Regions from separate parts of the Micromonospora sp. KC721 genome, predicted to be linked through region 3. Evidence: riboswitches for the same ligand, from Rfam matches in the RefSeq annotation. Region 3 holds a riboswitch; each other region holds the start of a gene.

Region 1 (2,193 bases), on a different contig from region 3:
GGTGTGGCTGGCGGTGCTCTTCGCCGCCGCGATCATCGCGTTCGGGCGGCTGCGCGGGATGGCAGCGCTGGCAGGGCTGGCCGCGAGCTTCGCGATCCTGCTCACCTTCGTCGTGCCGGGCATCTCCGCCGGCGGTTCGCCGCTGCTGATCGCCATCGTCGGCTCGGCGTTGATCATGTTCGTGGTGCTGTACCTGACCCACGGGATCACCGCGCAGACCTCGGTGGCGGTCCTGGGCACCCTCGGCAGCCTGGTGCTGACCGGCCTCCTCGGCAGCCTGGCCATCGCCGCCACCCACCTCACCGGGTTCGGCAGCGAGGAGGCCACCACGCTGTCGATGTACCAGCGCGATGTGGACCTGCACGGACTGCTGCTGGCCGGGATCATCATCGGGTCGCTCGGTGTGCTCGACGACGTCACGGTCACCCAGGCGGCCACCGTGACCGAACTGGCCCACGCCAACCCGGGGTTGTCCCGGATGCAGTTGTACCGGTCCGCCACCCGGGTCGGCCGGGCGCACATCGCCTCCACGGTGAACACCATCGTGCTCGCGTACGCCGGTGCCTCACTGCCGCTGCTGCTCCTGTTGACGGCCGACAGCAGGCCGGTGAGCCAGATCCTGACCAGCGAGTTCCTGACCCAGGAGATCGTCCGCAGCGCGGTGGCGACGCTGGGGCTGATCGCCGCCGTACCCCTGACCACGGGTCTGGCCGCGCTCGTCACCGCTGCCGGCCGCGGCCCGGCCGACGACCCGACACCGCCCGCCGACCCGGCGCCGAGACCCCGCCCTCCGGTCGACCCGGACGCCGCGCTGGAGGCGTTGAGCGGCCCGCGACCCGGACCGTCCACCCCGGCCCCCGCAGGGTGGCCCGAACCGGAAAGGAGCACCGACACCGCATGGTGAAACTGCACAGCGTCACCGTGGACGACCCGGAACCTGACGAACGCGTCACTCCTCACGCACCGCCACCTCGAATTAACGCATTTAGTCGGGTTCAGGACGTAGCTCACCGGTATGCCTCTCGGGTAACCTCGCTGCCGGTCACCGCTGAAGGCGCGAACCGGCGCCTGCGGTGCCACCGCCCAATCGCCGTACGGCGAACCGGGGAACCAGGTACCTGGGGTGAATCCGCGACCGCGGTAGGGGCCACTTCCGTCCCGAACCCGTCAGCTAACCCGGTCGGCGGTCGACGGAAGGGAACATTGTGACGGCACCCCTACGCCGCTGGTGGACACCGGTGGCGGCCGTGCTGGCCGCGCTGGCCGTCCTCGCCGGGCCGGTCCCGGCGAACGCCGCCCCCTCGACCCCGTCGGGTCACGAGGAGGGCGAGGAGCCCAAGCTACTCACCGAGGTCATCGAGCAGCGCAACCGCGAGTACACCAAGGCGAAGGCACAGCTGGAGAAGTCGAAGAAGCGCCAACTCCAGCTCGCGTTGGAGGTCAAGCGCGCCGAGGACGAGCTGGAGGCGCTCCGACCGCAGGTCACCACGATCGCCGCGCAGTCCTACCGGACCGGCCGGATCGGTGCCGTGGCGATGTTGCTGGAAAGCGACGCACCCGACTCCTTCGTCAAGCGGGCCGCCACGCTGGACGAGCTGAACATGGTCAACGCGCAGAAGCTCGCCGAGGTCACCGCCGCCAAGGACCGCGCCGAGCAGGGCAAGCTGGCGCTCGACGCCGAGGTGCGCGAGCAGACGAAGCTGACCAACCAGATGGCCCGCAACACCAAGGAGGCCGAGAAGGCCCTCGCCCTGGTCGGCGGACGCGGCTTCACCGGTGGACTGGTCGACGCGACCTCCCCGGTGGCCCGGATCGGCCCGGGACGCACGGCCGACGGCGACTGGAAGCCGGAGTCGAAGACCGCGCCGGACCCGACCACCTCCGGCACGATCACTCCGCGTACCCTGCACGCCTACAAAGAGGTACGCCGGGCCGGCTTCAACCGGTTCGCCGGCTGCTACCGCCCGGGCGGACCCTTCGAGCATCCCAAGGGGCGGGCCTGCGACTGGTCGTTGCAGAACAAGGGCTTCGCGCCCTGGCACAACGACGACACCCGCAGGTACGGCAACAACCTGACCGCGTTCCTGATCCGCAACGCCGACCGGCTCGGCATCTACTACGTGATCTGGAACCGGCAGATCTGGTTCCCGGCGACCGGGTGGAAGTCGTACAGCGGACCATCGGACCACACCG
Region 2 (2,193 bases), on a different contig from region 3:
TCGACCTGGACACCGAGCAGGAGCGCAAGGAGGCCGAGACCGAAAGGGAACAGCAGGCCAAGGAGTACGCCGACCTGCTCGCGTTCCTCCGCGACACGCTCTCCGACACGGTCAAGGAGGTCCGCCTCTCCGCCCGGCTGACCACCTCGCCGGCCTGCCTCGTCGGCGACGCGCACGACCTCACCCCCACGCTGGAGAAGATGTACCGCGCGATGGGCCAGGAGGTGCCGATCGTCCGGCGGGTCCTGGAGCTGAACCCGGCGCATCCGCTGGTCACCGGGCTGCGCGCCGCCCACCAGCGGGACGCCGCCGATCCGGGGTTGGCCGAGACCGCCGAGCTGCTGTACGGGATGGCGCTGCTCGCCGAGGGCGGCGACCTGACCGACCCGGCCCGCTTCGCCCGGGTGCTCGCCGACCGGCTGACCCGTACCCTCTGAGGCCACCTGTCGCTGCGGGCCCGGGACGGATCCCGTCCCGGGCCCGCGTGGCCTGCTGTCCACCGCAGAGGCCGCCCGCCGACCAGATCGGGCGGGCTTCTCCCGCGGCCAGATCGGGCGGTGACTCATCGGGGTGGGTTGGTCGCCGACCGGCAGCGCCGAGTCGGGGAGCCGTCGGCGGTGAGAAGCGGGGCCGTCACCGTGTGCGCTTCGGATGCGATGTGACCGGGCATTGTGCACGTCGGCCCGGACCTCGCAACCGGAGGTCCGGAGCCCTCGCCTGACCGGGTGAAGAACCTCTCAACAGGTGGGCGATCCGCCGAAAGGCTTCCTAACGTCGTTGGGGTCCGCGATCGCGGACACCGTGGCCGGTTACGCCTAATCCATGCCGCCGGCCACGGACCCAGTCACCCGGGCATGGAGCGGGGGACCCACGTTCCTCGGTGCACGTCACCTCGGGGTGAAGCCGCCACGGCGGCCGGGCTCCTCGGCCCGAACCCGACAGCTCACCTCGTCGGCGTGGAGGATCACAGATGGCAACTGCATACGTCGCCCGTCATCGACGGGTCAGCTCGCGCCGCATCGCCGTCGGCACTCTCGCCGTCGGTGCGGTCACCGGGGCCGCCGCCGTTCTGGCGCCGGCCGCTCCGGCAAGCGCCGCCAGCGTCAACTGGGACGCGATCGCCCAGTGCGAGTCCAGCGGCAACTGGCACATCAACACCGGCAACGGCTACTACGGTGGCCTGCAGTTCTCCCAGAGCACCTGGGCCGGCTACGGCGGCAAGAAGTACGCCGCCCGCGCCGACCTGGCCAGTCGGAGCGAGCAGATCGCGATCGCCGAGAAGGTGCTCAAGGGCCAGGGCATCGGGGCCTGGCCGACCTGCGGCAAGAAGGGCGGCTCCACCAAGAGCTACGCCCCGAAGAAGGAGAAGTCGTCGCAGTCGGCGCAGCGCTCGCAGTCCCGTAAGAAGGCCGCGTCGACGACTGAGCGGTCCTCGCGGGACGAGCAGCGCAGCACCCGCAACCAGGCGCGTCGCGCTCCGGTGACCGGCAACGGCAACTACGTCGTGCGGCCGGGGGACTCCCTGTCCGGCATCGCCGAGGCGCACCACGTCTCCGGTGGCTGGAAGGCGCTGTACGAGCGCAACCGCGCGGTCGTCGGTGCCGACCCGGGTCTGATCTTCCCGGGGCAGAAGCTCAGCGTCTGACACACTGCCCTCGACGCCCGGCCGGAGGTCCACCGGCCGGGCGTCGACGTGTCCCGGGCACGGTTCGGTCCGCCGCCGGGTCCCGGGTGACGCGCCTGACTGGGGGTGGGCGCACCGGGCGACCTGAGACCCGGCCGGATAGGGTTGGGCCAGGTGTGCCGGGAAGTCTGGTCGGCGATGAGTACGCGCGTCCGCTGCCGACGAGGAGTTCCCGTGACCGACGCCACCCGGCGCCGTTTGTTCGCCCGCCGATCCTGGGGCGAGACCCGCCGCATCTCCGCCATTCTGCGCAAGGAGACCGTTGGTGGGGCGCTGCTGCTCGTCGGCGCGTTGCTGGCCCTGATCTGGTCGAACTCGGCCTGGGCGCAGGGGTACGACGCGCTGCGCGGCCTCCGGCTGGGACCGGCGGCGCTGCACCTGGATCTCAGCCTGGCCACCTGGGCCGCCGACGGTCTGCTGGCGATCTTCTTCTTCGTCGCCGGGCTGGAACTCAAACGCGAGTTCGTCGCCGGTGACCTGCGGGATCCGCGCCGGGCGGCGGTGCCGGT
Region 3 (2,193 bases):
GGTCGCCGTACTGGGCCTGCTCGCCAACGTGGTCGCGTTCGCTCTGCTGCGCAAGGGTGCCCAGGAGAGCATCAACCTGCGTGGGGCGTACCTGGAGGTGCTGGGCGACCTGCTCGGCTCACTCGGCGTGATCGGTGCCGCGCTGCTGATCGCGGTGGGCGGCTGGTGGTGGGCCGATCCGGCGGTGGCGGTGGCGATCGGCCTGTTCATCCTCCCCCGCACCTGGCGGCTGGGCCGCGCGGCCGTTCGCATCCTCGTGCAGGCCGCCCCCGAACACCTCCAGGTGACCGCGGTGCATGACCGGTTGACCGCCGTCCCCGGCGTCGCCGAGGTGCACGACCTGCACGTCTGGACGCTCACCTCCGGGATGGAGGTGGCTTCGGCGCACCTGACCATGTGCCCGGGTGCCGAGGTCGGCGCGGTGCTCGCTGCCGCCCGCAGCGCGCTGCACGAGGACTTCCACATCGACCATGCCACCCTTCAGATCGAACCGGGCGCGGCACCGGGGGCGTGCGGTCGGGTCGAGTGGTAGAAGAATTGACTTGTTCATCCCTTTTCACAGGCTTACCTCCCGTACCCTCAGTCACGAACCGGGCATCCGTCCCACCGGTACCGGTAGTCTCGGTTCCGGCCTCCGCCCAGGCGGCACCCGACGGTGCCGGCGGGGCCGCCGCCTAAACGCCCGCCCGGGCGTGCCGGGGAACCAGGTACCTGGGGTGCATCCGCGCCAGCGGTAGGGATCTTCCGTCCCGAACCCGTCAGCTAACCCGGTCGGCGGCTGACGGAAGGAATGTGAATGCACGTACGACGTACCACCGGCCGACTGACGGCCGCGATCGTCGCGGCGCTCGCCGTCGGCCTCACCTCGGCCCCCACGCCGGTGACCGCCGCCCCGCCCGCCACCCGACTCGCCGCCCCGAGCGGCGACGACGAGGGCGGTACCCCAGCGCTACGCGCCCAACTCGACGCCGCCAGCAAGGGCTGGCTCGACGCCAAGGCCGCGCTGGAACGCTCCACCCGGCGCCAGCAGGAACTGAACAACCAGCTCAAGACCGTCGAATCGGAGCTGACCGCACGCAGCAGCAAGGTCGGCGAGATCGCCGGGGTGGCGTACCGGACCGGCCGGCTCGGCCCGGTGTCGGCACTGCTCAACAGCGGCTCGCCGGAGGGTTTCCTGGACCGGGCCGCCGCGCTGGCGACGGTCGCCAGCAAGGAGGACCGGGAACTGCGCAACCTCCTGAAGACCAAGGAGGAGGTCACCCGCACCCGTAGCGCGCTGGCCACCGAGATCGTCGAGCAGCGCAAGCAGATCGCGGTCATGGACAAGCGCAAGCAACAGGCCGAACGGGCACTGGAGGTGGCCGCCTCCGCGCAGTCCGCCCCTCGGGCCACCAGCAGCGCTCCACGGGGCACCTCCCGGTCCAATGCCAGGTCCGCGCCACGCAACTCCGACGGATCCTTCCCGCCCGAGTCGTGCAGCGTCAACGACCCCACCCCGGCCAACGGTTGCATCACGCCCCGGATGCTCAACGCCCTGCAACAGACCCAGGCCGCCGGCTTCACCCGGTACGTCTCCTGCTACCGCCCCGGCGGGTCCGGCGAGCACCCGAAGGGGCGAGCCTGCGACTTCGCCGCCCAGAAGGGTGGCTTCGGTGGGGACGCGACCGGCGGCGACCGGACGTACGGCGACAACCTGGCCGCGTTCCACGTCCGCAACGCCGACCGGCTCGGCGTGCTCTACGTGATCTGGTACCGGCAGATCTGGCTACCCAGCAGCGGCTGGAAGTCGTACAGCGGGGCGAACGGCGACCCGTCCAGCGACCACACCAACCACGTCCACCTGTCGGTGTACTGACCGCACCACGCGCACGGGGCCCGTCCGCCCGGACGGGCCCCGCACCCACCCCGGCCCCGGGGGTGGTTCGGTCAGCCGGTGATCGGTCCGCCGTCGGAGAGCCGGTCCAGCACGTCGCCGAGGCGGCTGGCCAGCCCCAGGTGCGCCGCCCGGGCCTGGCGGAACGCGTACCCGAACAGCGGCGCGGGGGCGGCGAGGGTGATCTCGACGTCGATTCGCAGCAGGCCGTCCTCCGTACGCAGTCGGGTGTGGTTGCGTACGGTCGTGCCGGGCTGCTGCCGGGCCTCAACGATGATCTCGTCGTCGGTGACCAGCAGGACGTCGGCCTGATAGGTGAC
Region 4 (2,193 bases), on a different contig from region 3:
ATGACCACCCGGAGTGCGAGCGTGGACGCAACCGCTGCCCCGTCGCTGGCGAAGGTCAACGCCTACCGGGCGGTGAGCAGGCGCTCGCGGCGCTGGTGGTCGGCTACGCCGTGCTCGGCGGACGGTTCGAGGTCAACGGCCCTGATCGGCCGGATAGCAGGCCGTGCTCGTAACGGACTGACCGGCGCGGCGCTTGCGGCACCCGTGCGAGTGCGTGACAAAGACGCAAGACGCATCAGCCACGGCGGGGCCGGAATCGGTCCTGCCGTGGCTGATGGCGTGCTCGTCACCGTCAGGCCAGGCGCCTGACGACGTAGTTACGGCTCCAGATCTTCTGCTTGCTGACGGTCTTGCCGGTCCGCGGCGACGACCACATCTTGCCGCCACCGGCGTAGATGCCGGCATGGGTGCCGTACGAACCGGAGCGGATGATGATCAGGTCACCCGGCTTGGCGTTCGCCTTGCTGACGGCCTTGCCGTACCGCTGTTGCAGGTTCGCCTTGTGCGGCAGCTTCTTGCCAATCGTCTTCTTGTAGACGTACAGCGTGAACCCGGAGCAGTCGAAACGCTTGGGCCCGGCCGCGCCGTAGAGGTACCGCTTGCCCTTGTGCTTGGCCGCTTCGGCGACCACGCGGGTTCCGACCGCCTGCTTGGCGGCGGCCTTGACGGTCGTTGCCGCTACCGGGCGGGCCGACTGCGGGCCGCCCTGGGGCAACGCCGCCGTGACAGAGACGGCTGTGACCGCCGGAGCGGCGGAGGCGACCTGCGGCGCGCCGAGCCCGCCGGACAGCAGGCCGAGACCGACGGACAGGGCGATGCTGCCGGTGCCCAGCTTGCGCAGGCGCCGACTCGAGATGTTTTCGTGCACGGTGAAGGAATCCCTCCGGCACGCCTGCGAGGTTAGCTGTCGGGTTCGGGCGGGAAGGATTGCCCGGCCGCTGTCGCGGCTTCACCCCAAGGCCCTGCGGCCGGCCGAGTGCTGCGCGTGCCGGTCGAGGACCACGAATGTGGTTCCCCCGTCCCTGCCCCCGATTGCCTCATGGGTGGTCGTTCAGGTTCGTGGCGTCGGACCGGGGCAGGGCTCGGCGTGGTCCGGATCGGCACGAGCGGCGAGCAGGTGCACGCCGCTCATCCTTTATAGCCGCCGTTGCGTGCCGACCGTCTCCCCGTCACCGCTACTTGTTGTAGTGACCTCCGCGAGACGTGTCCGGTTTGGAAGGCCGGTGCGGCGTTTGCCGTCACGTACTGCCCCCGATGCGTTACGCAGGAGCGATATCTTGCTGTGAAGGGGGACACAGGAATGCTGAACAGAGTGTCATCTTCGCGCCGACGGCCTCGGCCGTACGCCGACTGGCGATTACCGGGAAGGGCGAGTCGCCCTTGCCGGACGGCGTGCGGATCCGAACCGAAACGGCGAGCACGGCCGCCTTCGGTCTTGGCGAAGGAGATGGATCGGTGACGAGCCGCTTCCGGTTCATCTCCACCCACCGTGGCGCCTTCGCGACATGGACCGCCCCGCCCGTGACCGGGGTGCCGACTCATCGACTGACCTCAGTTAAATTTGCGCTCCATGCTGGAGTCGTGCAGGACTCATGGGTGTACGAGCGGCGGATGGCGGACGCGATCGCCGTCGGTGACTCCTCGGACGACAAGGAGTTCTTCCGGCTGGCCGCCGCGCGGGGAGCCGCCGGTGATCACGCCGAACAGATCTGGCTCCTGCGGCAGGTCAACGAGCGTGGCAACCGGGAGGCGTACCGGCTCCTGCTGGAGGCGCTCACCGAGCACGGGACACCGGGCGACGTGAGGGACCTGCGTGGACCTGTGTCGGGCAAGGGCTGCGCCAGGAGGATCGCTCTGCACGCCGTGGCCGGGCGTCGACGGGCCGGGACTGCTGGACATGGCCGAACAGCGGCGGCGGCTGCTGATCCGGCCGCTGACGCTCCCGCCGCAGGGACGGACTGCCGGGCTCCGGTGGCGGGTCAGGCAGTCCACCGCGGTGACGGCGGCTATGGTCCTCGGCCGGAGAAGTCGACGGGTTCGCCGTTGGTCGGTATGCCTCCAGGTTGCCTTCGAACGAACAGCCGGCCGTCCCGTGGTCCGAGCGAACCTGCTACCGACCTCGATCAGATGTACCGGCTCAGAATCGGGGTCAGCCGTTGGGTGATCTTCGAGTGGCCTGCCGCGCTGGGGTGG

Evidence for each region. Region 3 has a riboswitch for cyclic di-AMP ahead of E1182_RS27855 (hypothetical protein). Riboswitches for the same ligand answer to the same signal wherever they lie in the genome.
Region 1: it holds a riboswitch for cyclic di-AMP, as region 3 does, so the genes downstream of both, E1182_RS25940 (hypothetical protein) here and E1182_RS27855 (hypothetical protein) in region 3, are expected to answer to the same signal.
Region 2: it holds a riboswitch for cyclic di-AMP, as region 3 does, so the genes downstream of both, E1182_RS10825 (transglycosylase family protein) here and E1182_RS27855 (hypothetical protein) in region 3, are expected to answer to the same signal.
Region 4: it holds a riboswitch for cyclic di-AMP, as region 3 does, so the genes downstream of both, E1182_RS03060 (C40 family peptidase) here and E1182_RS27855 (hypothetical protein) in region 3, are expected to answer to the same signal.

Annotation. Positions count from the first base shown of each region.
Region 1 covers NZ_SMJY01000210.1:5,987-8,179, forward strand. The annotation lists gene E1182_RS25935 (YibE/F family protein) at 1-904, shown strand, start outside; cyclic di-AMP (ydaO/yuaA leader) riboswitch at 1,071-1,201, shown strand; gene E1182_RS25940 (hypothetical protein) at 1,206-2,193, shown strand, end outside.
Region 2 covers NZ_SMJY01000044.1:19,258-21,450, reverse strand. The annotation lists gene htpG (molecular chaperone HtpG) at 1-437, shown strand, start outside; cyclic di-AMP (ydaO/yuaA leader) riboswitch at 803-972, shown strand; gene E1182_RS10825 (transglycosylase family protein) at 971-1,645, shown strand; gene nhaA (Na+/H+ antiporter NhaA) at 1,859-2,193, shown strand, end outside.
Region 3 covers NZ_SMJY01000257.1:4,109-6,301, forward strand. The annotation lists gene E1182_RS27850 (cation diffusion facilitator family transporter) at 1-532, shown strand, start outside; cyclic di-AMP (ydaO/yuaA leader) riboswitch at 662-793, shown strand; gene E1182_RS27855 (hypothetical protein) at 797-1,855, shown strand; gene E1182_RS27860 (SRPBCC family protein) at 1,927-2,193, opposite strand, start outside.
Region 4 covers NZ_SMJY01000008.1:67,908-70,100, reverse strand. The annotation lists gene E1182_RS03060 (C40 family peptidase) at 293-868, opposite strand; cyclic di-AMP (ydaO/yuaA leader) riboswitch at 875-1,060, opposite strand; gene E1182_RS03055 (hypothetical protein) at 1,582-2,193, shown strand, end outside.